4 regions of the Aquabacterium sp. A3 genome follow, and region 3 is predicted to be linked to each of the others. Evidence: predicted binding sites of a transcription regulator. Region 3 holds the regulator's gene; each other region holds the start of a gene.

Region 1 (7,246 bases), on a different contig from region 3:
GGCCTCGGCCTTGTCGCTCAGGCCCAGGTGGCTCAGCAACTCGTCGATCCAGTCGTCGTTGCGGCGCAGGCCGAAGTAGGCGCTCTGGATGCGCAGCGTTTCACGCACCGAAAAGAAGGGGTCGAACACCAGCTCTTGCGGCACCACGCCCAACTGGCGACGCGCCTGGGCATAGTCACTCACCACTTCATGGCCCAGCACGCTGACGCGCCCGCCCGTGGCACGGCTCAGGCCCGCGAGGATGCTGATGAGGGTGGTCTTGCCAGCGCCGTTGGGGCCCAGCAGACCAAAGAATTCGCCCTCCGCGATGTCAAAAGAAACATCCCGGAGGGCGTTGACGGTGCGACCACCCGACGCGTAGGTCTTGGTGACGTTCTGGAAGGATACGGCGCTCATGAGGGCCCCGATTGTAGTTTCGGGGCAAAAACCTTGCCGTGCGCCACCTCAAGGGGCGGCGGCCGTCGCACCAGGCGGGCCGATCAGGCCTGATCGGTGCCGGAGGCCTTGTCGATCATGCGCCCGAAACCCTTGGAGATTTCGGCTTCGATCATCGGCTTGAAGGCCTTCATCATCATGCCCAGCTTGATGTCGATGTCGAAGCTGGTGCCGGTGACCTTCATGGTGCCGTTGATGCCCGAACGCTCGAAAGCGATCGTGTCCTCGTCGGCGCCCTCGGTGTGGGTGCAGCTCAGACCCATTTTCTGGGCGGGGCCTTCGGCCCACTTCTTGGCCAGTTCGCGGGCCTTGGGCAGGCCCAGGGTGTGGTTTTGCTGGAACTTGACGTCGCTCATGGCGCGCTCCTCGGTGTCGAAATCAGGAAAACAAAACAGACGGCACGAACTATAAATACCTTCTGATGTCTTTCAGGGTCGGATCCCCCCCCTGTTCGAACTCCCTGACCAATTGGGTGAGGCAGGCGTCGGCCTGCACCGGCCCCAGGAACTGGGCCAAGGCGACGTAAGCGGCGTTGATGAGCCGGGTGCCGTCGCCTTTGGCTGGCCAGTCGCCTGGCAGGTGCTGCCCCCGACCTTCCAACCAGCCCTGCGCAAGCCGGGCGGGCCCGCCACGCAATCGGGCCTGGCGAAAACCACCAACCACGGCCTGGCGCCAGGCCCACAGGTCGGCACGAACGCCTTCACTGCGCTGCACATGAACCGCCATGCGCTCGATCACCTGCTGCACCAGGCGCCCCGTTTCGGTGCACGGCGCCAAGGCGTCAAGTTCACCGGGCCGCGAGGGCAAAGCCCCGGGCTCGGACGGCAGCCAGGCGCTGGACGTGGACCACCCGCTGGGCAGCGAATCGCCGCCCTGCTCGCCTGCAGGCTGCGCGTTGAGCGGGCGTGCGCCAGCGGCTTGCAACCCCGCCTGATGGGCTTTGATCGCCCGGATGATGTCCAGGTGAATTTCGGCCTCACGGCCTTGCAGATTGAACTGACGGGCCACCTCGCGGCAGTAGCGGCTCAAGCCCGCCAGGCTGGACGCGCCGGGCGCCACGGGCTGCCAGAGCGCCGCAGCCTGTTGAACCTGTTGCGGCGACAGGTAGGCCGCCAGTGCCCACCTCACGGCGGCACGGGCGCTGGCGTCAGCGGCGGCCGATGAGGTCGAATACATCTCAGACATGTTTGCCCCTGTTCACGACCTCTTGCTGAAACTCGGGGTAACCCACCTCGTGATGCTCTGAAAAGTCCAGGCCACGCTGCTCGTGCAGTGTGGTGGCCCGCAGCGGCATCAAGCGGTTGATCAGTTGATACAACAGCCATGACACGCCAAAGGCCCAGATGAAGGCCACCACGCAGCCCAGCAACTGCACGCCAAACTGCTGGATGTTGAACAGATCATCCGCCTTGAACAACCCCGCGGCGAGCGTGCCCCAGACGCCGCCGACCGCATGCACCGACACGGCCCCGACCACGTCGTCAATCTGCCAGGCCTCCAGCGCCTCGGCCGCCAGCACGCTCAGCCCGCCAGCCACCACACCCGTCAGCAAGGCCCAAGCGGGCTCCATGACGTGACAGCCGGCCGTCACCCCCACCAGGCCCGCGATGGAGCCGTTGAGCGCGGCCGTCATCATCAGTTTGCGCCGCAACAGGCTCATCAGCAGCATCGCGCCCAAGGCGCCCCCGGCCCCGCCCAGGTGGGTGTTGAGGGCGATCTTGCCCAACCCCACGGTGGCCGCCGCCGTGCTGCCGGCATTGAAGCCAAACCAGCCCAGCCACAGCACGAATCCGCCCAGCGCCACCAACGTGAGGTTGTGCCCCAGGATCTGGCGAGACCGGCCATCCGGCCCGAAACGGCCCAGCCGAGGGCCGATCACCAGCACCGCCGCCAGGGCCGTCCAGCCGCCCACCGAGTGCACCACCGTCGAGCCCGCAAAGTCGATGAAGCCCAATTGACGCAACCACCCTGGCGATGCCTCCGTGCCGCCCCAGACCCACGCGCCAAACACCGGGTACACCAGCGCAGTCACCATCACCGAGCCCACGATGTACGCCCCGAACCGGGTGCGCTCGGCCACCGCGCCGCTGACGATGGTGGCCGCCGTGGCCGCGAACATCATTTGAAAGAACAAGGTGCCATAGGCAGACTCGGCCACCCCGTGCAGTGCAAAACCCGAGGTGCCCAGCCAGCCGCTGGGGTTGTCGCCAAACATCAGCCCATAGCCCAGCAGCCAGAAGGCCACGGCGCCAAAACACATGTCGCAGTAGTTCTTCATGAGCACGTTGACCGTGTTCTTGGCCCGCGTCATGCCCGCTTCCAGAAAGGCAAAGCCGGCCTGCATGAAAAACACCAGCGCACCGGCCACCACCAACCACATCATGTCCATGGCGGCACGCATGGCCAAGGCCGGATCCGGCAACACGGTCATGGCTGCGGTGCCCTCTGCGGCCATCGCGACATCACCCACGGCGCCACCCCAGAGGACGACCCCACCCCACAACACGCCCTGACGCAGGGCCACGAACCACTTGGACAACATGAAAGACCTGAGTGCAAACCGTTACGAGATAGCAAGCTGCGTACCAGGCACGGGTGTACCCACTGGCGGTCAGCCCTGTCCATGGCAGGGCCAAGGCCCCACCCCCGGCCTGACAGGTAAGATGAGGAAACTTCGCCGATGCCAGTTGACATGTCCAGCCCCCCTGTCATGCCCCTGTCCAATGCCCTGCCAGGCCTGTTGGCGCAGGCAGATCGCCTGCGCGACATCCGTCGTGACATCCATGCGCACCCGGAGCTTTGCTTTCAGGAGGTGCGCACCAGCGAACTCGTCGCGGATGCGCTGACGCGCTGGGGCGTTGAGGTGCACCGGGGACTGGGCCAGACCGGGGTGGTGGGCGTCATTGAAGGTCGCCCCGGCCAACGCGCCATCGCGTTGCGCGCCGACATGGACGCCTTGCCCATGACCGAGCGCAATACCTTTGCGCATGCCAGCAAACACCCGGGACGCATGCACGCCTGCGGCCATGACGGGCACACCGCGATGCTGCTGGCCGCGGCCCAGCACCTGGCTGGCGAGCGCGACTTCGACGGCAAGGTGGTGCTGGTGTTCCAGCCTGCCGAAGAAGGCGGCGGCGGGGCGGCCGCCATGATCCGCGACGGCCTGTTTGAACGCTTTCCAGTGGACGCCATCTTCGGCATGCACAACTGGCCAGGGATGCCCGCAGGCACCTTTGCGATCAAGGATGGCCCGTGTTTTGCCTCGTCCAACGAGTTCAAGATCGTGCTTCGCGGCAAGGGATGCCATGGCGCCATGCCGCACCTGGGCGTCGACCCTGTGCCGCTGGCCTGCCAGTTGGTGCAGTCGTTCCAGACCATCCTCACACGCAATGTGCGCCCGGTGGAGACCGGCGTGATCTCGGTGACCATGATCCAGGCCGGCGAAGCCACCAATGTGGTGCCCGACACCGTCACGATGCAAGGCACCGTGCGCACCTTCACGACCGAGACGCTGGACCTGATCGAACAACGCATGCGTGACCTCACGCACCACACGGCCGCGGCGTATGGCGCGACGGCGGAGTTCGAGTTCCACCGCAACTACCCGCCCACGGTCAACCACACCCTTGAAACCGCCTTTGCCCGGCGGGTGATGGAAGCCACCGTGGGTGCAGCCCATGTACAGGCCTTTGAGCCCACCATGGGGGCAGAGGACTTCAGCTTCTTCTTGCAGGCCTGTCCTGGCGCCTATTTCGTGATCGGCAATGGCGACGGCACCCATCGGGAGGGCGGGCACGGCCTGGGGCCCTGCACCCTGCACAACCCCAGCTACGATTTCAACGACCAGCTCATCCCGCTGGGGGCGACGCTGTGGGTGAATCTGGCCAAGGCCTGGCTGGCACAAGGCTGATCGGTGGAATTTCGGGGCTATCCTTGAGCCCATGTACGCAAGCCATTTCGGTCTGAAACAAGCGCCCTTTTCGATCGCCCCGGATCCGCGCTACCTGTTCATGAGCGAACGCCACCGCGAGGCCTTGGCGCATCTTCTGTACGGCGTGGGCGGTGGCGGCGGTTTTGTGCTGCTGACGGGCAGCATCGGGGCCGGCAAGACCACCGTGTGCCGGTGCTTTCTTGAACAGATTCCGCGCCGCTGCAATGTGGCGTACATCTTCAACCCGAAACTCAACGTGGTTGAACTCTTGCGCACGGTGTGCGAAGAGTTTCGCATCCCCTGCCCGGAAGATCCGCACGATTCGCACTCGATCAAGGCGCTGGTGGATCGCATCAACGAGTTCCTGCTGCGCACCCACGCCGTGGGCCAGAACAACGTGCTCATCATCGATGAGGCCCAGAACCTGGCGCCTGAGGTGCTTGAGCAGTTGCGCTTGCTGACCAACCTGGAAACCAACGACCGCAAGCTGCTTCAGATCATCCTGATCGGCCAGCCCGAGTTGCGCGACATGCTGGCCCGGCCCGAACTGGAACAGGTGGCCCAGCGTGTGATCGCGCGCTTTCACCTGGACGCCCTGTCGGCCACGGAAACCGATCAGTACATCCAGCACCGCCTGGCCGTGGCCGGGCACCGGCGTGGACGGCTGTTCACCGACGAGGCCGTGCGCCGCATCCACGAGTGGACGCAGGGTGTGCCCAGGCGCATCAATGTGTTGTGTGACCGGGCCTTGCTGGGTGCGTATGCCGAGGATCGGGGGGCCGTGGACCGTCGCATCGTCGACAAGGCCGCCAGCGAAGTCTTTGAGGGACAGGCCAGGGTGGCCGACCTCTTGCACGCCAAGCCGCATGGTCCCAAGGTGTGGTTACTGGGCAGCGGGGCCTTGCTGGTGAGCGCGGCGGCGCTGGCTGCAGGCTGGTGGTGGCAACATCCATCGGCGACGCGCATGGCCCACCAGGCCACGGCGGGCTTGAGCGCGGCCGCCCCGGCGGGATCGGCCGCCAGCAGCGCCCCCGGCGCGGACGGCCCCCACGCAGACGCGATGCATGCAACAGATGGTGTCGCGTCAAGCGCCAGCGCACCTCAGGCCACAGAACGCGCTGAGGCCAGGGCCGCCCCTTTGCCGCCACAGATCGACGCGGCCGCCGTGCTGTTGAAGGCCTGGCCCGGCGCCAATGACGCCTGGCGCGCCTTGGCCACCCTGTGGCCCCAAGCCCAGGCACTGCCCGGCCAGGGCGCACCATGCGCCCAGGCTCGGGCACTGGGGCTGTGGTGCTTCAATGGTGAGGGGGGCCTGCCGCCCTTGCGTCGCCTGGACCGTCCCGCCGTGTTGACGCTGGAAAACGCGCAAAAGCAGCGGGTTCATGCGGTGCTCACGGCCATGGACAACGAGCACGCCACCTTGTTGCTGCGCGATGGACTCAGCAGGGTCAGCCTGGGGACGCTGGCGGCGGTGTGGCGCGGCAGCTTCGGCACCTACTGGCTGGCACCCAGTGGCTACCAGGGCGCCATGGAGCGAGGTCAACGAGGCCCATCGGTGGACTGGCTGTGGACGCAAGTGAGTCGCGCCCAAGAGGCCGCACCGCCGGAAGCTGGCACACCGTTCAATGCGGATTTGCTGGCCCGTGTTCAAGCCTTCCAGTTGGCCAGTGGCCTGCAACCCGACGGGGTGGCGGGCTCCAGCACGATGATGATGCTCAACCGCGTGGCAGAGGTCCAGGAGCCTCGGCTCAGTGCCCCGCTTGCCTTGGAGGACCACGATGTCCTACATCCTTGACGCCCTTCGCAAGGCGGACGCCGAACGCGAGCAGGGTCGGGTACCAGGCCTGCACAGTCATTTGGGGCAGGCCCCGGCTGAGTCAGCCGCGTCGCCCGCGGTGTCACCGACCACGCGCTCCAGCTGGCCGGTGATGGTCGGTGCCGGACTGGCGGGGGGGCTGCTGGCGGCCATCGTCTTGTGGTGGACGCTGCGTGCCAACGCGCCGGCAGCGCCGCCCGCTGCCGTGGCCGTGTTGCCGGCCTCCACCATGGCCAGCGAGGCCCCGAGTGCACTGAACGAGTCGATGGCACCGAGTCCAGAGACCGCCCGGCCCGTCGTGCAGCCCGTGCCCGCGCCAGACCTGCCATTGCCTCAGGCGGCAGCACCACCCCGCCCGTCGCCCCCCCCGCCCGCCGCCAAGGTGGCTGCGCAGGACGCCCAGCCAGCCACACCGCTGGATGGCTTGCCCGACCAGGTGCGCCGCAGCCTGCCGCCCCTGGTGTTTGGGGGGGCCATGCACTCGGACAACGCCGCCAGCCGCATGCTGGTCATCAACAACAACGTGTACCGCGAAGGTGATGAGCCTGCGCCCGGCCTGGTGCTGGAAGAAATCCGTCTGAAGTCCGCCGTCTTTCGCTTCCAGGGGCAGCGCTTCAGCGTGAATTACTGAGCCACATCACCGAGCGGCACAACGTGCCCGCAAGTAGGCCAGGGCCTCGTCAACCTGGTCCACCAGCACCAGACACAAGTCACCTGCGGTCAAACGGGCCAGGCCGATGTCGATGGCCTGAAACTCACCCGTCACGTCCTCCACATGCTGGGCGCGCTGGGCCTTGCTCAGGCCTTCGCGCAACAGTCGCAGCACTTCACCGTCAGCGCGCCCACGCTGGCAGGCGTCCTGGTAGAGGATGAAGTCGTCGAACACATCGCCCAAAATCGCGGTTTGTTCACGGATGTCTTCATCGCGGCGATCACCTGCGCCACTGATCACCACCACCCGGCGTCGAGCCGGCATGCGCTGCACAGCCGCCACCAGCGCACGCATGGCGTCGGGGTTGTGCCCATAGTCTGCGATCACCGTGGCGCCGTGGTGATCCATCACA
Region 2 (7,246 bases), on a different contig from region 3:
GATCGTGTCTTGAGAGGGCAGGCTGGTCAGGCTGTAGCTGCGCGTGACCTTGCGGCCACGCACTTCGGCCGACACATTCACGTGTTGACCAGGCAGGTAGGTGCCCACGTGCCGATTGGGCCTGAGCACCAAGGTCACGGTGTCCAGCGCCTCGATGCGGCGCGAGACGATGCGCGCCAGCGGGCGCGACCACGACCAGGTCGGGTTGACGTGGCTGGCCCAGAAATCGAACACCGACGGATCGACCATGGGCTCAAGCCAGCGCTTCAAAAGCGGCGCAGAGGAGGTGGAGAGGTTCGACGACATGCGATCAGTATACGCACATCAACACAATTGTCTATACACTTGTGCATTAATGTGGGCGCGTTATGATGTGCCCTGACCTGACAGAGGCCAGCCGGCAACGGCCTGTTCACCACTGCGGGTTTCGATGTCATGCACACCTCACCCCACGATCTTCACGCACAGCGCACCGATGCGTCGCATCGCGCGGCTGGCGCCGCCTCGCCTGGTCGCAAGGCGGTGATCTCGCGAGAAGACATCATTGCCGCGGCGCTGACCTTGCTGGGGCCCCACCGCAGTGTGTCCACCCTCAGCCTGCGTGAGGTGGCCCGCGAGGCGGGCATCGCCCCCAACAGTTTTTACCGCCAGTTCAGAGACATGGACGAACTGGCCGTGGCCCTGATCGATCGGGCGGGGCAGTCACTTCGGCGCATCATCGGTGAGGCACGTCAGCGGGCCACCGTGGAGCGCAGCGTGGTGCGTGCCTCGGTCGAGGCCTTCATGGATCAACTGCGCAGCGATGACAAGCTGCTGCACATCCTGTTGCGAGAGGGCTTGGTAGGCTCGGATGCCTTCAAGCAGGCGGTGGACCGTCAGCTGTCGTATTTCGAAGACGAGCTTCGGCAAGACCTGATCAGGCTGGCCCAGGCCCATCAGACCGGGCTGTACGAGCCGGCCCTCACCGCCAAGGCCATCACCCGCCTGGTGTTCACCATGGGCGCCACGGCCATGAACCTGCCGGCTCAGCAGCATGCCGAGTTCACGGAGCAGGTGGTCTTGATGGTGCGCATGATCGTGGCGGGCACCCAGACCATGGCGGCGGTGGCGCCTGAATTGCTGACGAGGTGAGACCCCGTTTGGTGGCGTCGCCACCGCGATGGTGGCCGTGTCACATGGCGCAGGCACGATGACCCTCGTTGTGCACCAACTTGGCCCATAACTTGCTCGTGCTCCTGTCAGTGTCCGAGCCAGCCCCGGGCCCACCTCAGCGGAGATCCGAGTGTCCATTCACGTTGCCCTCAACCACGTCACCCATTACCGTTACGACCGTCCGGTCAACCTGTCGCCCCAGGTGATCCGACTTCGTCCCGCGCCGCATTGCCGCACGCGCATCCTGTCGTACTCGATGCGTGTCGACCCGGTGGTGCACTTCATCAATTGGCAGCAAGACCCGTTTTCCAACCACCTGGCCCGCCTGGTGTTTCCAGAGCAGACGACCGAGTTCAAGATCACGGTCGATCTGGTGGCCGAGATGGCCGTCTACAACCCCTTTGACTTTTTTCTTGAGCCGCACGCCGAGAACTATCCCTTCCAGTACGACGAGGCCTCGCTACACGATCTGCAGCCCTACCTGGCCAAGGCCGAGCTGACCCCGGCGTTCAAGGCCTTTGTGGACAGCATTGACCGCACCGAGGTGCGCACCATCGACTTCCTGGTGGCCCTCAACCAGCGGCTGCAACGCGACATCAGCTACACCATCCGCATGGAGCCTGGCGTGCAGACGCCCGAGCAAACGCTCACGCTGAAGTCCGGTTCATGCCGGGATACGGGCTGGTTGCTGGTGCAGGCCCTGCGTCACATGGGCCTGGCAGCCCGGTTTGTGTCGGGCTACCTCATCCAGCTCAAGGCCGATGTGGCCTCGCTGGACGGCCCGTCGGGCACCGAGGTCGATTTCACCGACCTGCACGCCTGGTGCGAGGTGTTCCTGCCCGGTGCAGGCTGGATCGGGCTGGACCCCACCTCCGGCCTGCTGGCCGGCGAGGGCCACATTCCCGTGGCTTGTACCCCTGACCCCACGGGGGCGGCCCCGGTGACGGGTGCGGTGGACGAGTGCGAGTGCGAGTTTGATCACCACATGGCCATCACGCGCATCTACGAAAGCCCGCGCGTGACCAAGCCCTACACCGACGAGCAGTGGCAGGCCATCGACGCCCTGGGCCGAGAGGTTGATGCGCAACTGGTGCAAGGTGATGTGCGCCTGACCATGGGGGGCGAGCCCACCTTCGTGTCGGTGGACGACCGCGACGGCGCCGAGTGGAACACCGACGCCCTGGGCCCCACCAAGCGTGGCCTGGCCACCACCTTGGTGCACAAACTGCGTGCCCGCTACGGCGAGGGCGGCTTTCTGCACTTTGGGCAAGGCAAATGGTACCCAGGCGAGCAATTGCCACGCTGGGCGCTGTCGATTTTCTGGCGCACCGATGGCCAGCCCTGCTGGCACGACCCCTCGCTGTTCGCCGACGAGCGCAACAGCGTGCACTACACCACCGACGACGCCAAGCTGTTCATCGACACGCTGGCCACCAAGCTGGGGGTGGGCAGCGCCCACGTGCAAACCGGTTATGAAGACACCTGGTACTACCTGTGGCGCGAACGTCGCCTGCCCGTGAATGTGGATCCGATGGACTCGCGTCTGGATGACGAGCTGGAGCGCGTGCGATTGCGTCGGGTGTTTGATCAAGGGCTGGACCATCGGGTGGGCTACGCCTTGCCGCTCAAGCGCGAGCAGGCCCTGGGCCTGAGCGGCCCGCGCTGGATCACGGGCCCGTGGTTCTTTCGTGACGAACGCATGTACCTGATCCCGGGCGACTCCCCCATGGGCTACCGGTTGCCGCTGGATTCTCTGCCCTGGGTGACCGCGTCTCAATACCCCTTCCTGCACGAGCACGACCCCTTCGCGCCCAAGGATGCGCTGGCCGACGCGGCGGTGCTGCGCGCCCAGTACGGCGCGCACCAGGTAGGGGGCGGTGTGGCCGAAGGTGGGGTCGTGGGTGTGCAAAACCTGGGCGTCGCTGGTGCCGCTGGCGCTGGGCTCAATGGGGAATGGGGGCAACTGCCGGCCAATCCTCGTGCGGCCCGTGGGCCGGGGGCGCCCACTGCCTCGGTGGACCCCAGCCGCGTGCCCAGCCGCTTCGAGTCGGCCCACTGGATCACCCGCACCGCCCTGTGCGTGGAAGTGCGCAACCCCGACCGCGCCAGCGGCCCCAGGGTCGAGACCGAAGGGCAGGGCGGTGGTGTGATGTACGTGTTCATGCCACCGCTGGCCAGCCTGGACGACTACCTGGACCTGGTGGCCGCCGTGGAGGCCACGGCGGCCGATCTGGGCATGCACATCGTGCTGGAGGGCTACCCGCCACCGCGCGATTCGCGCCTGAAGGTGCTGCAGGTCACCCCCGACCCAGGCGTCATCGAAGTCAACATCCACCCTGCACATGACTGGGACGAGCTGGTGGACCACACCGAGTTCCTGTACCAGGCCGCACATGAAACCCGCTTGTCCACCGAGAAGTTCATGGTCGATGGCCGCCACACCGGCACCGGCGGGGGCAACCACTTCGTGCTGGGCGGCGCCACCCCGGCCGACAGCCCCTTCCTGCGTCGCCCGGATCTGCTGTCGTCACTGCTGACCTTCTGGCACAACCACCCGTCCCTGTCGTATCTGTTCTCGGGGCTGTTCATCGGGCCCACCAGCCAGGCGCCGCGGGTGGACGAGGCCCGCACCGACCAGGTCTACGAGGTCGAGCTGGGCCTGCAAGAGATCGAGCGCCAGCTGGCCATCTGGGGCCAATGCCCGCCCTGGATGATCGACCGCACGCTGCGCAACCTGCTGATCGACGCCACCGGCAACACCCATCGCAGCGAGTTCTGCATCGACAAGCTGTACTCGCCCGACGGTCCCACCGGCCGCCTGGGCCTGCTGGAGCTGCGCGCCTTCGAGATGCCCCCGCACTCGAAGATGAGCCTGGTGCAGCAACTGCTGCTGCGCGCCTTGCTGGCCTGGTTCTGGAAAGAGCCTTACACCGGCCATGGCGCCCAACGCCTGACCCGCTGGGGCACGGGCCTGCACGATCGCTTCTTGCTGCCCACCTTCGTGGAGCAGGATTTTGCCGATGTGCTGGCCGAGCTCAACCAGGCCGGCTACGACTTCCTGCCTGAGTGGTTTGCGCCGCACTTCGAGTTCCGGTTCCCGTTCGTGGGGGATGTGGCCGCAGGCGGTCTGCGGCTGACCTTGCGCACGGCCCTGGAGCCCTGGCATGTGATGGGCGAAGAGGGGGCCCCTGGCGGCACCGTGCGCTATGTGGATTCGTCCATGGAGCGCATGGAGGTGCGCGTGACCGGCCTGAACGGCAACCGACACGTTGTCACCGTCAATGGCCATGTGCTGCCCTTGCACCCCACCGGGCGCGTGGGCGAGTACGTGGCCGGCGTGCGCTACCGTGCCTGGCAGCCGCCTTCGTGCCTGCACCCCACCATCGGGGTCGATGCACCGCTCACCTTCGATGTGGTCGACAGCTGGTTGCAGCGTTCGCTGGGCGGGTGCCAATACCACGTGGCGCACCCGGGTGGCCGCAATTACGACACGTTCCCCATCAATGCGTACGAGGCCGAAAGCCGTCGCCTGGCGCGTTTCTTCCGCATGGGGCACACGCCGGGCAAGATGGTGGTCAAACCCTTGATGCCCGGCATCGAGCATCCGCTTACACTCGACCTGCGTCGGGCCAAAACCGCGTGATGCCCGTGAGTGACGGCCTGACCATGAAGCGATTGCTCCCACCCCATGTCCTCGTCCCTGCAGCTGTTTGACGATCCGGTGTCACCGTCCCTGGTGGCCCAGGATCTGCTGCGCCGGGCTCGCTCAGCCGATGCGGGCCACCACGACGAACTGCGCGACGACGAAGGGGCGATCAAGCCGGCCTGGGCCGACTTCGCATCCCACCTGGGCGCGCCGTTGGACGACCTGGAGCGTCGCCGCGAAATCCTGGCACGCCAGATTCGCGAAGATGGCGTCACCTACAACGTTTACGGTGGCGAGCAGGGCATGGCCCGCCCCTGGTCGCTGGAGGTCTTGCCGCGCATCGTCGCTGCCGACGAATGGCGCCAGCTTGAGCGTGGCGTGGCCCAGCGCGCCCGCCTGCTCAACCAGATCCTGCTGGACGCCTATGGCGATCAGCACCTGCTGAAGAAAGCCATGCTGCCGGCGGCCCTGGTGCTGGGTCATCCGGGTTACCTGCGGGGCCTGCAGGGTGTGCGTCCCCTGGGAGACATCTACCTGCATGTCATGGCCTTTGACCTCGTCCGTGGGCCCGATGGTGCCTGGTGGGTGGTGTCTCAACGCACCCAGGCCCCATCGGGGCTGGGTTATGTGATGCAGAACCGGCTCATCGTCTCGCGCCTGTTTCCAGAGGCCTATCGGCAGATGAGTGTGCAGCACCTGGCCAGCAGCTATCGGCGCATGGTTGAAACCGTGTCAGAGCTGGCAAGCCCCTGTGCAGGAGGCGACACCCCCCGCCTGGCCTTGCTCACGCCAGGCCCTTACAACGAAACCTATTTCGAGCATGCCTACCTGGCCCGTTACCTCGGACTGCCCCTCGTCGAAGGGGGCGACCTGGTCGTGCGTGACGAGCGTGTCTTCATCAAGACCGTGCAGGGCCTGGAGCCCATCCATGGGCTCTTGCGTCGCCTGGATGACGACTTCTGTGATCCGCTGGAGTTGCGCTCCGATTCCACCCTGGGCGTGCCGGGGTTGATGCAGGCCGTGCGTGCCGGCCATGTCGTGCTGGCCAATGCCCTGGGTACCGGCTTTCTGGAGTCGCCAGCCGTGCACGGATTTCTGCCCGCCCTGTCCAGGCACTTGCTTGGTGAAGAGCTGGCCTTGCCCTCGCTGCCCACCTGGTGGTGTGGCGAAGGCGCTGTGTGGGATGCCGTGCGCCCCGAGCTGGCAGAGCACGTCATCCGCCCGAGCTTTCCGCACATGGGCACGCCCGGGTTTGGCAGCCACACCCAGCGCCTGGATTTCGACACGGTGGTGGCGCGCACGCTCACGGCCCCGGCGCTGGCCGCCTGGCGAGATCGCATTGACCGGCGTCCGGCCGACTACACCCTGCAGCGCTTCCAGCCCTATGCCCAGACGCCCGTGTGGGACGCTGGCATGGTGCGGTTGCGCAGCGCCTCGTTGCGCGTGTATGCCCTGGCCGACGGGCGGGGACAGTGGCATGTGCTGCCCGGTGGCATGACCCGGATCGCCACCCGAGATGCCGGCCCGGTGTCCATGCAACTGGGCGGCTCCAGCCTGGACACCTGGGTGCTGACCCAAGGCCCGGTGGACACCTTCTCGATGCTGCCCTCCGCGGTGCGCCTGGACGAACTGGTGCAGCGGCAACGGCCGGTGGCCAGCCGCACGGGCGAAAACCTGTTCTGGATGGGGCGTTACACCGAGCGTGCCGAGCTGCAGTTGCGCCTGGTGCAGTCCCTCCTGGATTTGCGCGCCAGTGACGACGATCTGGTGCCGGCCCCCCTGCACGCCGTCTCTCAACTGGCCGAGTTCAATGGCCTGGTGCCGCCGGCGGTGCCCTCGCTGGTGAAATCGCCGCGCGTGTTCGAGCGGGCCATGCTGGAAGCCCTGGGCGACGGGCGCGCCTCTCAGGGAGCCTGCAGCCTGGGCTACAACCTGGTGGCCATCGAGCGCACGGCGCAAGCCCTGCGTGACCGACTCTCGCCCGCCCATGCGCGCCTGCTCAGGCAGATGTCGCGAGACTTTGAGTCGGCCTTGCGCCCTCCTGACGACTCGGTAGACGCCTTGAGCCTGGACGCACAAGCCGAACGCGCGCAGGCGGCCCTGGATCACCTGGCGGTGCAACTGGCGGCTGCCACCGGCGCCCAGACCGACCGCATGACGCGAGATGCCGGCTGGCGCCTGTTGTCGGTGGGGCGCCTGATCGAGCGCCTGTCCGGGCACGTCAGCATGCTCAAATCGTTCTGGAGCGCCGATGCGCTGGCGCACCCGCAAGGAGGCGATCTCTTGCTGGACCTCTTTGACAGCGCCATCACCTTCCGCGCCCGCTTTCAGCGGCGGCTGGAGCAGGGGCCCTTGCTGGCCCTGCTGGTCATGGACGAGGCCAACCCCCGGTCTCTGGCCTGCGTGCTGCGCCGTTTGCGCACCGAGTTGGGCAAGTTGCCCGACCGT
Region 3 (7,246 bases):
CCACATGGCCACCCCCGGGCATGGCGGCGGGCGCCGGGCGCGAAGGGCCTGGGCGCGAGGCAGGCGCCGGGACACGGCGGGGACGGGGGGCGGAGGTGGTCATGGGCAAGCGAGAGGCAAACGATCGGCGCGGCGACAGGGGCGGGCTCAGGCGTTGAGCACGGCAAGCACGTCCGAGAGGAATTCACGTCGGTAGAGGATCCAGAGCACCGCGAGGGTGGCCAGGGCAAAGAAGATCGGGGACACGAACCAGGCGATCACCGCGAACGACATGTAGTAGGCGCGCAAGCCATCGGCAAAGCTCTCGGCGGCCATGCCCATGAGCTTGCCCGCGCGCCGGATGAATTCGTCGCGATCGGCCTGGCCACGGTCGAACACGTCGACATTGGGCGCGGCCCCCACCAGGATGGCACCGAAGGAGTACACGCGCATGGACCAGGTGAAGCGAAAGAAAGCGTAAATGAACACGGACAGCAAGATGAGCAGCTTGATGTCGAAGACGAGCAGCGTGGTGCGGGCGGCGAACGGGATGTCCTTGACGAGTTCACTGGCGCGGTCGTGGGTGCCCAGCACCGCCAGCAAGCCCCCGAGGATCAGGATGGTGGTGGACGCCCAGAAGCTGGGGCTGCTGGCCAGGTTCTGGGTGATGGCGGCGTCCACGATGCGCTGGTCGCGGTGGGTGACCTGGGCCATCCAGTGCATGCGGTAGTGGTTGGTGCTGGCCAGCAAGGTGCGCTGCACCCGGGCTCGGCGCGAGGCGAACTGGGCATAAGCAACCCAGCCAAAGAAGAACAGGCTCAGGGCCGCCCAGTCCTGCCAGGGGAGGATGGCGATGGCTCGCTCAAATGGCAACAGCATGGGGCAGGGAGATGGAGGTGTTCACAAAAAGAAACGGTGACGAGAAGCGATGACGGCACCCCCGGCGGCCGCCAGCGGGGGCCGTCAGAGCGACTTGCGCAGGTTCGCGGGCGCGATCTTGAGGGCCTCGCGGTACTTGGCCACGGTGCGGCGCGCCACCTGGATGCCCTGCTCTTCCAGCATGGACGAGAGTTGGCTGTCTGACAAGGGCTTGGCCGGGTCTTCGGCGGCGACGAGCTGCTTGATCAGGGCGCGCACGGCGGTGCTGGAGGCGTTGCCGCCGGCTTCGGTGTTGAGCGATGAGCCGAAGAAGTACTTGAGCTCGAACGTGCCGAAGGGCGTGTTCATGTACTTGGCGGTGGTGACCCGCGAGATGGTGGACTCGTGCAGACCGAGTTCGTCGGCGATTTCGCGCAGCACCAGCGGTTTCATCGCGATCTCGCCATGGGTGAAGAAATTCTTCTGGCGATCGACGATGGCCTGCGAGACCCGCAGGATGGTGTCGAAGCGCTGCTGGATGTTCTTGACGAACCAACGGGCCTCCTGCAAGCGGGAGCTGAGCGAGGCGTGCGCGCCCTCGCCACCGCCGCGGGGGCCCCGGCTGGCACGCAGGGCCTGGGCGTAGAGGTCGTTGATGCGCAGCTTGGGCATGACGTCGGGGTTGAGCACCACCTTCCAGCCACGCCCCGACTTTTGCACGATGACGTCGGGCACGATGATGTTGGCCTCAGCCCGCGTGAAAGCCCGGCCGGGCTTGGGCTCCAGGCTGACGATGAGGGACTGTGCGGCCTTGAGCTGCGACTCATCGGCACCGGTGGCCGCCATGAGCTTGCGCATGTCGCGGCGGGCCAGCAGTTCGAGGTGATCGCGGCAGATGGCCCGGGCCACGTCGCAGGCCGGGTGATCGTCCTGGTCGCGCAACTGCAGCAAGAGACACTCGGAAAGGTTGCGGGCGCCGACGCCGACGGGCTCCAGGCTCTGCAGCCAGCCCAGCGCGCAGCGCAGGCGCGACAGGAGTTCGTCGCGCGAGTCCTCGTCGACATCGTCGTCCTCACCACCCAGCAGGCTGTTGGCAACGTCCTCCAGGGCGTCGGCCAGGTAGCCGTCTTCGTTGAGCGACTCGATCAGGACATCGACGGCCGCCTTGTCGGCGGGCGACAGGCGCATGCCATTGAGCTGGTGGCGCAGGTGCTCTTGCAGGCTGATGGACTCGCTGTTGCGCTCCAGCGGGTCGTGGTCGTCGTCGTCGCTGTTGTTGCGCGAAGGCGTTTCGCGGATGCCGTCAAAGTCATCGCGCTCGGTGCCGTTTTCCCAATCATCACGCTCGGTGGCGCCCGCTTCAAGCCCATCCAGGCCGGCAGGTTCGGCCTCACCGCCGGGGCCATCGGTGTCGGTGGCGCGGTCATCACGGCTGAGTTGCTCTTGCCGCTGCCGCTCGAACTCTTGCGAGGCGGCGGTTTCCAGCGAAGCAAATTCGTCGTCGGGCTCGAGGAAGGGGTTTTGTTCGAGCATTTGCTCGACTTCCTGATGCAACTCCAGCGTGGACAGCTGCAACAGACGGATGGACTGCTGCAACTGAGGGGTGAGCGCCAGGTGCTGAGAAAGCCGGAACTGCAGTGAAGGCTTCATGGCGCGGCTGCCTCACATGCGGAAGTGCTCGCCGAGGTAGACCTTGCGGACGTCGGCGTTGTCGATGATCTCGGCAGGGGCGCCTTCGGCCAGCACGCGGCCCTCGCTGATGATGTAGGCGCGATCACAGATCCCCAAGGTTTCACGCACGTTGTGGTCGGTGATGAGCACACCGATGTCGCGGGCCTTGAGGAAACGGATGATGCGCTGGATCTCCATGACGGCGATGGGATCGACCCCGGCAAAGGGCTCGTCCAGCAGGATGAAGCGCGGCTGGGTGGCCAAGGCACGCGCGATCTCGACACGGCGACGCTCGCCGCCCGACAAGGCCATGGCGGGGCTGGAGCGCAGCTTCTCGATGCTGAGGTCTTGCAAGAGGGTGTCGAGCCGTTGGCGCAGCTCGGCCTCGGACAGCCGTCGGCCTTGCGCGTCGTGCTGCAACTCCAGCACCGCGCGGATGTTTTCTTCGACCGTGAGGGCTCGAAAGATCGAGGCCTCCTGGGGCAGGTAGCTCAGGCCGCGACGTGCGCGTTGGTGGATGGGCAGGCGCTCGACCCGTTCACCGTCGATGTCGATGGTGCCGGCGTCAGCCCGAACCAGCCCCACGATCATGTAAAACGAGGTGGTTTTGCCTGCGCCGTTGGGGCCCAGCAGGCCCACCACTTCGCCGGCGCCCACCGACACGTGCACGTCGTGCACCACCGTGCGGGCACCGTAACGTTTGCGCAAGCCCTGAGCGTGAAGACGGGCCGTGGTGGCGTCGCCGGGAGTGGGGGGGCGAGGATCGCTCATGTGCTCAACGCCCGGCTGGCCCGGCTGCATTGGGGGCGTCGCTGCGAGGCGTGATCACGCCCTGCACGCGGCCACGGCTGGCGCCACTGTTGGCAGCAGGTGCACCGGCCACCTGGAAGACACCTGTTTTGTTGTCGTAGGTGATGGTGTCGCCCGAGACCCGGTCAGCGGCCTGCCCACCAGAGAGCCGACGCATGACGGCGCGCCCGGAAAACACGACCAGATCCTGCACGCCGTCGTAGGTGATGCGCAGGGCCTCGCCTTCGATGAACTCATTGAGACCTTCACGCTTTTGCCGGAAGTAGGCCCGCCCCTCTTGCCCACCAGAGGCCACGGCCGTCTGGGTGCCACCGGGGTTTTGCCGCACTTCGACGCGATCGGCCCGAACCACCATGGTGCCTTTGGTGATCTCCACCCGCCCCGTGAGGATGTTGACCCGGCTGGCCTCGTCCACACGAGCGGCATCCGCAGCGAAGACCAGGGGCTGTGCCCGGTCGGCCTTTTCGGCGTGCGCGACCGCAGCCAGCGCGGCGCCAGCCATCAAGGCTGAGCGCATCACCAGGCGCCAGCCAGGCCATGACAGGGGAAAACCAGTGGACATCAACAAAATCTTCGGCATGTTTCTTGCAGAAGATTCTGCCATGAAGCGCGGCCCAGCGCCAGTGCACCAGGCCCGTGAACAACAGCCTGATTCAGGCAGGGCGGCGCGATCGGGCGATCAGGGCGTTGGTGGTGTCCAGTGTACGCGCCGGCGTGCCATTGAGCGAAATGGACGTGTAGTAGCGTCCGGCAATGCCCAGCGCGGGCACGCCGTCGATGCGGTACGCATCGGTCAGCGAGCGGGCCTGGCGGCACTTGGTTTGCACCGCGAATGACTTGAACACGGCCATGAACTTGGCGCTGTCCACCCCGTTGCGGCCCACGAATTCGGCGATGGCCTCCGGCGTGTCCAGGCGCTGTTGCTGCTCGTGCATGGCCTTGAACACCCGGGGATGCAGGCTGTCGATCAGGCCCATGGATTCGATGGCGAAGTACAGCTGCTGGTGAACGCCGAAGGGGCGCTCACGGAACGCCACCGGCACGCGGCGAAAGGCGACATCGGCGGGCAACTTGCTTGACCAGCCCTCGACGAAGGGCTCGAAATGGAAGCAATGCGGGCAGCCATACCAGAAGAACTCGACCACCTCCACCTTGCCGGCGGGGGCAGACACGGGGGCCGGCTCGTTGAGGCGCACGTAGTGCGTGCCTTCGACGGGCCCGCCTTGAGCACCCGCAGGCGCAGACCACAACAGGCTGCCGGCGCCGAGGGTGGCGGCCGTCTGGATGGAAAACTCACGTCGATTCATGCAGAACTTCCTTTCTTGATCGCTCAGGGCTGCATCCGCACCAGGGCCGACTCGATGCCAGCGTCTTGAAGCTTGACGCGCACGGCATCGGCCTGCGCGCGCTCGGCATAGGGCCCCAGCCGCACGCGGTACATGGTGCGCCCATTGACCTCGCGCGCCTGGATGCGGGACTCCAGCCCCATCAGTGCCAGCCTGGCCTTTTGCTGTTCGGCTTCAGACTGGCTGCCATAGGCGCCCGCCTGTACCTGGTAGTTCAACGCATCAGCGGCGGGCGCGGTGGACACGGGTTGTCCCGACAGGATGGCGGCGGGGTCGCGGGCCACGGGGGCGGCCGCCCCTGACGCGGGCTTGGCGGGTGCGACCGGGGCGCTGGCGATCGGTGCGGCGGCGCTGGCGGCCGACTCGGCGGGCGCGATGCCCACGACCGGCTCAACGGGGGCCATGGGGCCATCGCGCGGCACGGCGGGGTTCTTGCCGTACAAGGGGCTGTTGGGATCCCAGTTCTTGTTGCGCTCGGCTTCCAGCGCATCGTCTTCTGCCGTGCGCTGAGGCACCTTGTCGATGAAGGGCAAGGGCACCTTGGTGACATAGACCGCCACGGCCAGCGACAGGGCCAGCCCCACCAGCACGCCAACGATCATCCCCAGGATGAATCCGCCACGCTGGGCCTTGGGTTGTGCAGACATCGTCGTCCTTTCTTGATTCACGGGGCTCACATCGACGCTGGCGCCGACACACCCAGAAGGGCCAGGCCGTTGCGCAGCACCTGGGCGGTGGCGGCCAGCAAGGCCATGCGCGCCGCGCACAGCTCGGCGTCGTCCACCAGGAAGCGCTCGGCTGCATAGTAGCTGTGGAAGGCGCCGGCCAGGTCACGCAGGTAAAACGCGACGTCATGCGGCGCCAGACCCTGGGTGGCCTCGGTGAGCATGTCGGGGTAGGCGGCGAGCTTGGCCATCAGGGCCAACTCGGTGGGGGCGTCCAGGCGCGCCAGGACGGCCTGTGGCAAGGCCTCCATGGCGCCACCATGCTCGGCACACCAGTCGCGCAGCACCTTGCTGATGCGGGCATGGGCATATTGGACGTAGAACACGGGGTTCTCGTCGTTCTGCTTCAAGGCCAGGTCAACGTCGAAGACGAACTCGGTGTCGGCCTTGCGGCTGATCAGGAAGAAGCGCACCGCGTCCTTGCTGGTCCACTCGATGAGGTCGCGCAGGGTGACGTAGCTGCCTGCGCGCTTGGAGATCTTCACCTCTTCGCCGTTCTTCATCACGGTGACCATCTTGTGCAGCACGTAGTCGGGCCAGCCCTGGGGGATGCCGACGCCGGCCGCCTGCAGGCCGGCGCGCACGCGGGCGATGGTGCCGTGGTGGTCGGAGCCCTGGATGTTGACGCACTGCTCGAAGCCGCGCTCCCACTTGGCGATGTGATAAGCCACGTCGGGCACGAAGTAGGTGTAGCCGCCGTCCGACTTCTTCATGACGCGGTCTTTGTCGTCACCGTAGTCGGTGGAGCGCAACCACAGCGCGCCGCCTTCTTCGAAGGTCTTGCCGGCGTCTTTGAGCTTTTGCACGGCAGACTCGACTCGGCCCGAGGTGTAGAGGCTGGATTCGAGGTAGTAGTTGTCGAAACGAACGCCGAAGGCCTTGAGGTCCAGGTCTTGTTCGTGGCGCAGGTAGGCCACCGCGAACTGGCGGATGCCGTCGAGGTCATTCACATCGCCCGAGGCGGTGAACTCGCGGTCGTCGGCCTTGACAGTGGCCTTGGCCAGGAAGGCCTCGGCGATGTCGGCGATGTAGTCGCCGTTGTAGGCCGATTCGGGCCAGTCGGCGTCACCGGGCTTCAAGCCCTTCAGGCGAGCCTGGGTGGACGCCGCCAGGGTGGCGATCTGCACACCGGCGTCGTTGTAATAGAACTCGCGGGTGACCTGCTGGCCTTGGGTTTCGAACAGATTGCACAGCGCGTCGCCCAGGGCGCCCTGGCGGCCGTGGCCCACGTGCAGCGGGCCGGTGGGGTTGGCCGAGACGAACTCCACCAGCACCTTCTTGCCGTTGGCCGGCTGCCAGCCGAACTTGTCACCACCGCCGAGCACGTCAGCCACGATGCTTTGCTTGGCCTCGGGTTTGAGGCGCAGGTTGATGAAGCCGGGGCCGGCGATCTCGATGGGCAGCTGCACCCATTGCTGAACGGCGGGCTGGGATTCGAGCGCGGCCACCAGGGCCGTGGCGAGTTCGCGGGGGTTTTTCTTGAGGGGCTTGGCCAGTTGCATGGCGGCGGTCACCGCCAGGTCACCGTGCGCGGCCTGTTTGGGCGCCTCGAACGCGGGCGCGAAAGTGTCGGGGGCCTCTGGCGCCACCTGCTTGAGGGCGTCGCCCAGCGCGGCCAGAAGGGCTCGTTTGGCTTGGATCATGGGGCGATTCTACGGGCGAGGGGCATCACCCACGGCGGCCACCTGAATCTGCGAAGAAATGCACAGTCTGGCGCGGTCTATTCCGCCCGCCATCCCTCACCACGACATGAAAAGATCGATGGCATGAACAGGAACCTCGCATGGGTGAACTCGACATCGACCTTGAATCCGGTGTGATTGGCAAGTACCGGATCCTCAAAAAGCTGGGCGAAGG
Region 4 (7,246 bases), on a different contig from region 3:
TGGGCCATCGCGCAAACGCTGGTGGAAGACTGGGCCTTGCTGATCGGCTCGCTGTGGGTCACGGTCAAAATCACCGTGCTGTCGTTCATCGCGGCCACGGTGATCGGCGCCCTGATCGCCTTCGCCTTCGTGCAAAGCCGCTGGATCGAGGCGGCGTTCTTCCCGTATGCCGTGCTGCTGCAGGTCACACCCATCGTGGCCATCGCACCGCTGATCATCATCTGGGTGAAAGACCCCACCCTGTCGCTGGTGGTGTGTGCCACCCTGGTGGCGCTGTTTCCCATCATCAGCAACACCACGGTGGGCCTGCGCAGCGTCAACCCCGGGCTGGCCGCGTACTTTCAGCTGCAGCGCGCCACGCGCTGGCAAACGCTGGTGCGCCTGCGCATCCCTTCGGCCCTGCCTTACTTCTTTGCGGGCCTGCGCATCTCGGGCGGCCTGGCCCTGATCGGCGCCGTGGTGGCCGAGTTCGTCGCGGGCACCGGCGGCACGGGCACGGGCCTGGCCTACCAGATCCTGCAGGCAGGCTACCAACTCAACATTCCCCGGCTGTTTGCCGCACTGGTGCTGATCTCGGTGACGGGTGTGGCCGTGTTTGCCTTCCTGTCGGCCCTATCACGCTGGGCCCTGAGCGGCTGGCACGAAAGCGAGATGAACCCATGAGTACCTCCTTGCTGATCAAGAACGCCCGCACCATCCTCACCGGCCTGCCCGGTGAGCAAGCCCGCATCGACCCCGCCCAAGGGCAAGACCTGCGCGTGCAAGGCCCGCTGATCCACGAGATCGGCACGCTCACACCGCGCGACGGCGAGCGTGTCATCGACGCCAGCGACTGCGTGCTCATGCCCGGCTGGGTCAACACCCACCACCACCTGTTCCAGAGCCTGCTCAAGGGCATCCCGGCCGGCATCGACGCCGGGCTGATGGCCTGGTTGTCGGCCGTGCCCGTGGCCTACCGCCGCCACTTCGACCACGAAGCCGTGTTGCGGCTGGCGGCCCGCCTGGGCATGGTCGAATTGCTGCTGTCAGGCTGCACCACGGTGGCCGACCACCAATACCACTACTACCCGGGCATGCCGTTTGACGCGTCGGCGGCCGTGTTTGACGAAGCAGCCGCCTTGGGCCTGCGCTTTGTGCTGTGCCGGGGTGGCCAGACCATCACCCGCGCCATCGACGTGAACCCACCACCCCAGGTGCGCCCCGAAACGCTGGACCAGTTCATGGCCGCCATCGAGCGCGATGTGCGGCGCTGGCATGACCCCTCGCCCACCAGCATGCGCCGGGTCGTCAGCGCCCCCACCACGCCCACCTGGTCGGTGGAGGTGGGCCACCTGCGCCCCATCGCCGAGCACGCGCGCAGCCTGGGCATCCGCCTGCACAGCCACCTGAGCGAAACGGCCGACTACGTGCACTACTGCCGCGAGGTGCATGGCTGCAGCCCGGTTGATTTTGTGGGCGAGCATGGCTGGCTGGGCGAGGACGTCTGGTATGCCCACCTGGTGCACCTGAGCCCGGCCGAGATCGACACCCTGGTGCGTACGGGCACGGGCATGTCGCATTGCCCGCAAAGCAACGGGCGCCTGGGCTCGGGCGTGGCGCCTGCGCCGGCGATGATGCGCGCCGGGGGCGCCGTGTCATTGGCGGTGGACGGTGCCGCCTCGAACGAAGCCGCCGACATGGCCCACGAGGCCCACATGGCCTGGTTGGTGCACCGCGCTGTTGGCGGGGCCTCGGCGCTCACCACCGACGAGGTGGTGCACATGGGCACGGCCGGTGGCGCCCGCGTGCTGGGCCTGCCGGGCGTGGGCACCGTGCAGGTGGGCCAGGCCGCCGACCTGGTGCTGGTGCCGCTGAACGAAGCCCGCCACTGGGGCCTGCACGACCCGGGCGTGGCACCCGTGGCCAGCGGCGCTTACCGCGCGCGCACCGTGTTGTGCCACGGCCGTGTGGTGGTGGACGACGGCCAGATTCCGGGCCTGGACATGGCCCAGTTGCAGGCCGATGCCGCAGCGGCAGTGCGTGTGATGATGGCCTCGCGTTGATGCCGGTGGCCCAACGACGCTTCAGGAGTTGACGATGAGCTTTGCCCCCCACACCCCTTTGTCGCAAGACCAGATCATCGCCCTGCTGCGCCGCGCCAACGAAGTGGCTCAGCGCGCCCGCACCCTGGGCCGCCACCCGTTTGGCGCGCTGCTGGTGGCCCCCGACGGCCACACGGTGCTGGCCGAACAAGGCAATGTGGACACGGTCAACCACGCCGAATCGGTGCTGGCCCGCACGGCGGTGCTCAACTATCCGCCCGATTACCTCTGGCAGTGCACGCTGGTGACAACCGCCGAGCCCTGCGCCATGTGCGCGGGCACCCAGTACTGGGCCCACATCGGCCGCGTGGTGTATGGCATCACCGAAGAACGCTTGCTGAGCCTGACAGGCGACCACGCCGAGAACCCGACCATGAACCTGCCCTGCCGCGAGGTGTTTGCGCGCGGACAAAAACCCGTCGAGGTCATCGGCCCGGTGCCCGAGGTGGAAGACGAGATCGTGGCCCTGCACCGCGACATGTGGTCTGGCTCAGGACACCCCTGAACCCACGGCCATCAAGCCGGGCACCAGCACGCATTGCGCCACGTTCAGGGCCATGGCGGGCTGCAGGGCACCGAGATCGTCGCGGGCCTGCCAGGCCCGCTGCAGCACCCACATCGACAGGGGCAAAGCCAGCACGGCCAGGGCCACACCAGGCGGCCACCAACCTTGCCAGGCGCCCACGCCCAGCCACAGCCAGGCGGCCATCTGCTGCACGCCCATCACCACCACCGCGGGCCCACGCCCGATCACCATGGGCAGCGTGCGCCGCCCCACACGGCGATCCGCATCCACATCCGGAAACTGATTGAGCAACAAGAGGTTGTTGACCAAGGCAAACGGCAAGACCGACAAGGCCAGGCCCTGCCACGACCACTGTCCAGTCAGCACCACCTCCGTGCCCAGCAGCATCAAGGGCCCGAACCCCAAGCCCGGCGCAACCAGGCACCACCACGGGTGACGGGTGATCCAGGGGGTGTACGCCACCACCAGCAACAGGCCCAACCCACCCAGCGCCATCAGGGGGCCGTGGGCCGCAGGGCGCCACCACCACAGGCCCAGCCCGATCGCTGCGGTCAGCACCACGCAAGTCCAGCCCAGTGTGGCTGCCGTCTTCACTTTGTCGGGATGCGACAACAAGGCCCCGCTGCCGCCGCTGAATGGCGTGCGCCAGGTGTGCTGGTCAAGCCCGCTGCGAAAATCGTGCACCTCGTTGAGCACGTTCACCCCGGCGTGTGCCAGCAAGGCACCCAGCACGCACAGCAAAGCAGGCACCGCCGCCAGAGACTGCCCCTCCATGCGCAGCCACCATGCGCTCCAGGCCACAGCCAGCGCCATGCAACTGATGGTGAGCAGCAAAAAGGGCGGGCGCAACACGCCCCACCAGGGCACCGCCACCACCGGGCGGCCCATGCCCATGCCTGTCCTGCCAGAGGTCATTCTTTCCACAGGGCCTGCCAGCCCTCGTCACCCAGGCGGCGCATCGTTTCCTTGTTGGTCTCGAAGATATCGGCCGCATCTGGAATGGCGTCGATCGCCTGTTCCAGGCTGGCTTCGCGCAGCAGGTGCAGGGTCGGATACGGTGAGCGGTTGGTGTAGTGGGTGATGTCGCCCGGCTCCTCATCCCCAAACTCATAGTCGGGATGGAAGCTGGCCACCTGGATCACGCCCTCCAGGTCCAGCTCGTCGATGGCCGCGTCCACGACATCCAGGAAATCATTGAAATCCAGAAAATCATTCAGGACGTCCGGGTGCACCAGCAACGTCGTCTCGATCTCTTGCGGGTCGGCGTCACGCAGGCGAATCAACTCCTGCACCAGGTCCTCCAGCAAGGCTTCGGCGCTGGTGGCCTGCGAGACGTGATATCGGATCTGGTTCTTCACATGCACCGCCTTGGCAAAGGGGCACAAATTCAGGCCGATGACGGCCTGGGTCAACCAGCGCTGGGTGTCTTGAACGATGGAGTCGTGATCAGGGTGCATGGCCTCATTGTGCTTGAACTCATGCCCCCCATCGCGGCAAGGCCCCCTTCGCCCCGCGCGTGAATCAGCCCTCGACAGGCACCAGCCGGATGCTCACGCCAGGCAAGCCCCGATGCACTTCCTCTTCACCGTGGGCCTGCAAGATGGCCATCAGTCGCTTGCGGATCAGCATGCCAGGCTTGTCACTGTCCATGGAGTACTCCACCCCGCGCCGCCGCGTGTCCAGCCAGGCGTCCGGGTCGGTCGACTCCAGAATCTCCTTGTCTTCGCGGGTGATCTCTGCGTCGAAGTCGATCAGCAGCTGCGCCGGGCAATCGGCCTCGGTGTCATTGCGGAACAACCACTGGCACAACTGCATGCTGCCATCGTCAATGGGCGTGAAGCAATTGATGATCACATGCCGCACACCGCCGGGGTACTCGATGTCCAGCCGACGTGAGAAGGGCTGGAAGTAGGCGTTGCGCATGTGCCGGGTGGTCACCGGATCGCTGACTCCACTGACCTGCTGGAACGCGGGTGGATTGACCGCCTCGATCACCGTTTCGGCGTAAAAGCCGTCTTCGTTTTCCACCAGTTCGTACTTGCTGGGGCGGGGTCGATCGGCCACACCAAAGGTGGCTCGGTGCACGAAGCTGAAGTGCGAGTTGTCAAACGAGTTCTCAAGCGCGCGCATGGGGCTGGTTTCCCAACGCTCATAGAACTGGAAGATGGTGCGCCAACCTGGCATGTCGAACTCAGGCACCTCGGGGATGTCGGCCACCGGGTCTTCCAAGGCCACCCAGGCATAGCCATAGCGGGCCTGGCAATGGTACGCGGTGGTTTTGAAATCCGCCGGGATGGGGCGCCCCTCTTCGTACTGCGGCACGTGGGTGACCCGGCCACTGCGGTCATACACCCATCCGTGATAGCCACACTGAAGCCCCCCCTTGGCACACCAGCCCTTGGACAGTCTGGCCGTGCGATGGCAACACCGATCGCGCAGTGCAGCGGGCTGCCCATGCTCGTCCAGAAAGACAACGATGGACTCACCCAGCAGGGTGAACGGGCGGGGTCCGTCTTGCAGATCGGACAAAGGCATGACGGCATGCCAGAAACGGCGAAACACAGGCTGCTGCGTGGTCAGCATGGACAGCTCCTCAAGGTCGAACATGGCGGCACGCAGGCCGCAAGGGTTGAACAAGAGGGAGCAATGACCCGCCGCGCACCAGGCTGGCACAGAAAGTGCACCAACTGGCGGCATGCGACTGAACGCTTCTACTCCGCCTCTACAGTGTATGCAATCTGCATGCCTTTATGTGCACGCCTTGGTGTGCTGCCATGCATCGCTGCGCGATACTGCCCTTCTGCCCACGTGACGACACGCCCATGAGCTGGCAAGGCCAACTGACCCTGCGCTACCAACGCGATGGCGAGCGCACCATCGCACACGACCGCCACCACGGCCCCTTGCGGGTGCTGCAGCGGCTCTATCCCGAAGGCCCTGGCATTTGCCACCATGTGCTGGTGCACCCCCCCGGCGGCATCGTGGGTGGCGACACGCTGCACATCGACGCCGAACTCGCGCCAGACAGCCATGCACTGATCACCACACCTGGCGCCACGCGCTTTTACAAAAGCACGGGCGAACGGGCCGAACAACATGCCCTGGTCAAGCTGGCGGCCAACAGCCGGCTGGAATGGCTGCCCCTGGAAACGCTGGCCTACCGTGGGTGTGCCGCGCACAACCGGATGCGTTTTGAGCTGGCCCCAGGCGCCGAGATGATCGGTTGGGACGTGCTGGCCCTGGGCCTGCCGGCCGCCAACGAACACTTCGACGATCCGCAGTGGGTGCACGGGCACTACACGCAAGAAATCGAGCTGCCCGGCGTGTGGCTGGAGCGCGGCACCGTGCAAGCCAACGACCGACGCCTGCTGGACAGCCCCCTGGGCTGGGCCGGGCGCCGCGTGATGGGCACGCTGTGGCTCAGCAGTGGCCAGGCCATGGGCGGCGCGGATCGAGAACAACTGAAGGAGCTGGCGCGCCAGTGCGTTCAATCCAGCACCTTGCGGGCCACCGCGGGGGTGACCAGTCCGGACGATCGCGTGGTGGTGCTCAGGGTGCTGGCAGACCGGGTTGAGCCGGCCATCCAGCTGCTGACCGAGGTCTGGCAGCAGTGGCGTCAGCAACGCTGGCAGTTGCCTCCGCACACACCCCGCATCTGGCGCATGTAGTGCCCGCCAGGCGCTGCTCGCAACGGACACATCTGATACCTTTTCTGACACATCGCGCTGCAGAGGGGGCGAACTGTGTCAAGCCGTGACAGTATCATGGCGGCCGCGTCATCCCCCCTTGGTGGGTGATCCTGGCGCACGTTCCTGACAATAAACGCGGCGAGGAGGCCCCATGAAAGTCCTGTTGATTGATGACCATCCGCTGATCCTGGCGGCACTGCAATCCGTCATCCAGGGCTTGGGCGACCATGTGAAGGTGACCGCTGCCGACAGCGGGCGGACCGCCCGCGAGGCCTTGGTCAATGACCCGCAACACCAACTGGTGCTGCTGGACCTGCAGCTGGGCGACGCGGACGGCTTTGACCTGCTGGTCGAGTTCCGGACACGCTACCCGGCCTTGCCGATCGTGGTCATCTCGGCCTCAGACCGCCCCAGCGACGTCATCCGCGCCATCGACCTGGGTGCCATGGGCTTTGTGCCCAAACGCGCCAGCAACGAAACGCTGTTCGAAGCCCTTCAGCAGGTGCTGTCTGGCGGGGTGTACGTGCCCCCCATGAACATGGGCGAAGCAGGCTTTGGGGCCGACGGCATGTCCGGCGTGCAAGGACAGGCGGTGCAGGCGGGCTACCAGACGGCGCCCTCACTGGCCGACCTCAGCCTCACCCCGCGACAAACCGATGTGCTGAATCTGCTGCTCAAGGGGCAGCCCAACAAACTGATCGCCCGCGAACTGGGCCTGTCGGTGGAAACCGTCAAGGACCACGTGGCGGCCGTGCTGCGCGCGCTGGGCGTCAATTCCCGCACGCAAGCGGTGATTGCCGTCAGCCAGATCCTGCGCCGTCAGGGCGGCGTGGTAGACCCGATGATGGCGCTTCGCTGAAGCGCCCTGCCCCCACGGCCTACCGTGGGGCTCACAGCGCCGCCCTGGCCTGCGCGTATTCGGCTTTCAGCCGGGCCACCAGTGCCGCCGT

Evidence for each region. Region 3 encodes sigma-54, which starts transcription at its own class of promoters, with help from an activator protein. Its sites were predicted from a motif close to TGGCANGNAANCTGCTTT; they were not measured.
Region 1: WNB94_RS12825 (ammonium transporter) is a predicted target of sigma-54. The motif match lies at 3,006-3,023, and genes of this name have one in related genera.
Region 2: WNB94_RS13865 (transglutaminase family protein) is a predicted target of sigma-54. The motif match lies at 1,213-1,230, and genes of this name have one in related genera.
Region 4: WNB94_RS02100 (urease accessory protein UreD) is a predicted target of sigma-54. The motif match lies at 5,275-5,292, and genes of this name have one in related genera.

Annotation. Positions count from the first base shown of each region.
Region 1 is NZ_JBBPEV010000003.1:253,902-261,147, reverse strand. It holds gene WNB94_RS12840 (ABC transporter ATP-binding protein) at 1-396, opposite strand, end outside; gene WNB94_RS12835 (polyhydroxyalkanoic acid system family protein) at 480-791, opposite strand; gene WNB94_RS12830 (hypothetical protein) at 841-1,620, opposite strand; gene WNB94_RS12825 (ammonium transporter) at 1,613-2,977, opposite strand; gene WNB94_RS12820 (M20 aminoacylase family protein) at 3,146-4,345, shown strand; gene WNB94_RS12815 (AAA family ATPase) at 4,377-6,161, shown strand; gene WNB94_RS12810 (general secretion pathway protein GspB) at 6,145-6,813, shown strand; gene cphA (cyanophycin synthetase) at 6,820-7,246, opposite strand, start outside.
Region 2 is NZ_JBBPEV010000004.1:162,307-169,552, reverse strand. It holds gene WNB94_RS13875 (ferredoxin reductase) at 1-306, opposite strand, end outside; gene fabR (HTH-type transcriptional repressor FabR) at 436-1,131, shown strand; gene WNB94_RS13865 (transglutaminase family protein) at 1,283-4,795, shown strand; gene WNB94_RS13860 (circularly permuted type 2 ATP-grasp protein) at 4,841-7,246, shown strand, end outside.
Region 3 is NZ_JBBPEV010000006.1:2,571-9,816, forward strand. It holds gene WNB94_RS15740 (THUMP domain-containing class I SAM-dependent RNA methyltransferase) at 1-22, opposite strand, end outside; gene WNB94_RS15745 (DUF599 domain-containing protein) at 148-858, opposite strand; gene WNB94_RS15750 (RNA polymerase factor sigma-54) at 943-2,487, opposite strand; gene lptB (LPS export ABC transporter ATP-binding protein) at 2,500-3,279, opposite strand; gene lptA (lipopolysaccharide transport periplasmic protein LptA) at 3,284-3,898, opposite strand; gene WNB94_RS15765 (thiol:disulfide interchange protein DsbA/DsbL) at 3,972-4,625, opposite strand; gene WNB94_RS15770 (SPOR domain-containing protein) at 4,649-5,311, opposite strand; gene argS (arginine--tRNA ligase) at 5,338-7,032, opposite strand; gene WNB94_RS15780 (protein kinase domain-containing protein) at 7,173-7,246, shown strand, end outside.
Region 4 is NZ_JBBPEV010000001.1:469,668-476,913, forward strand. It holds gene WNB94_RS02070 (ABC transporter permease) at 1-663, shown strand, start outside; gene WNB94_RS02075 (amidohydrolase family protein) at 660-2,042, shown strand; gene WNB94_RS02080 (nucleoside deaminase) at 2,077-2,586, shown strand; gene WNB94_RS02085 (prenyltransferase) at 2,572-3,522, opposite strand; gene WNB94_RS02090 (DUF1415 domain-containing protein) at 3,519-4,064, opposite strand; gene WNB94_RS02095 (aromatic ring-hydroxylating dioxygenase subunit alpha) at 4,129-5,190, opposite strand; gene WNB94_RS02100 (urease accessory protein UreD) at 5,430-6,275, shown strand; gene WNB94_RS02105 (response regulator) at 6,448-7,155, shown strand; gene WNB94_RS02110 (NAD(P)H-dependent flavin oxidoreductase) at 7,187-7,246, opposite strand, start outside.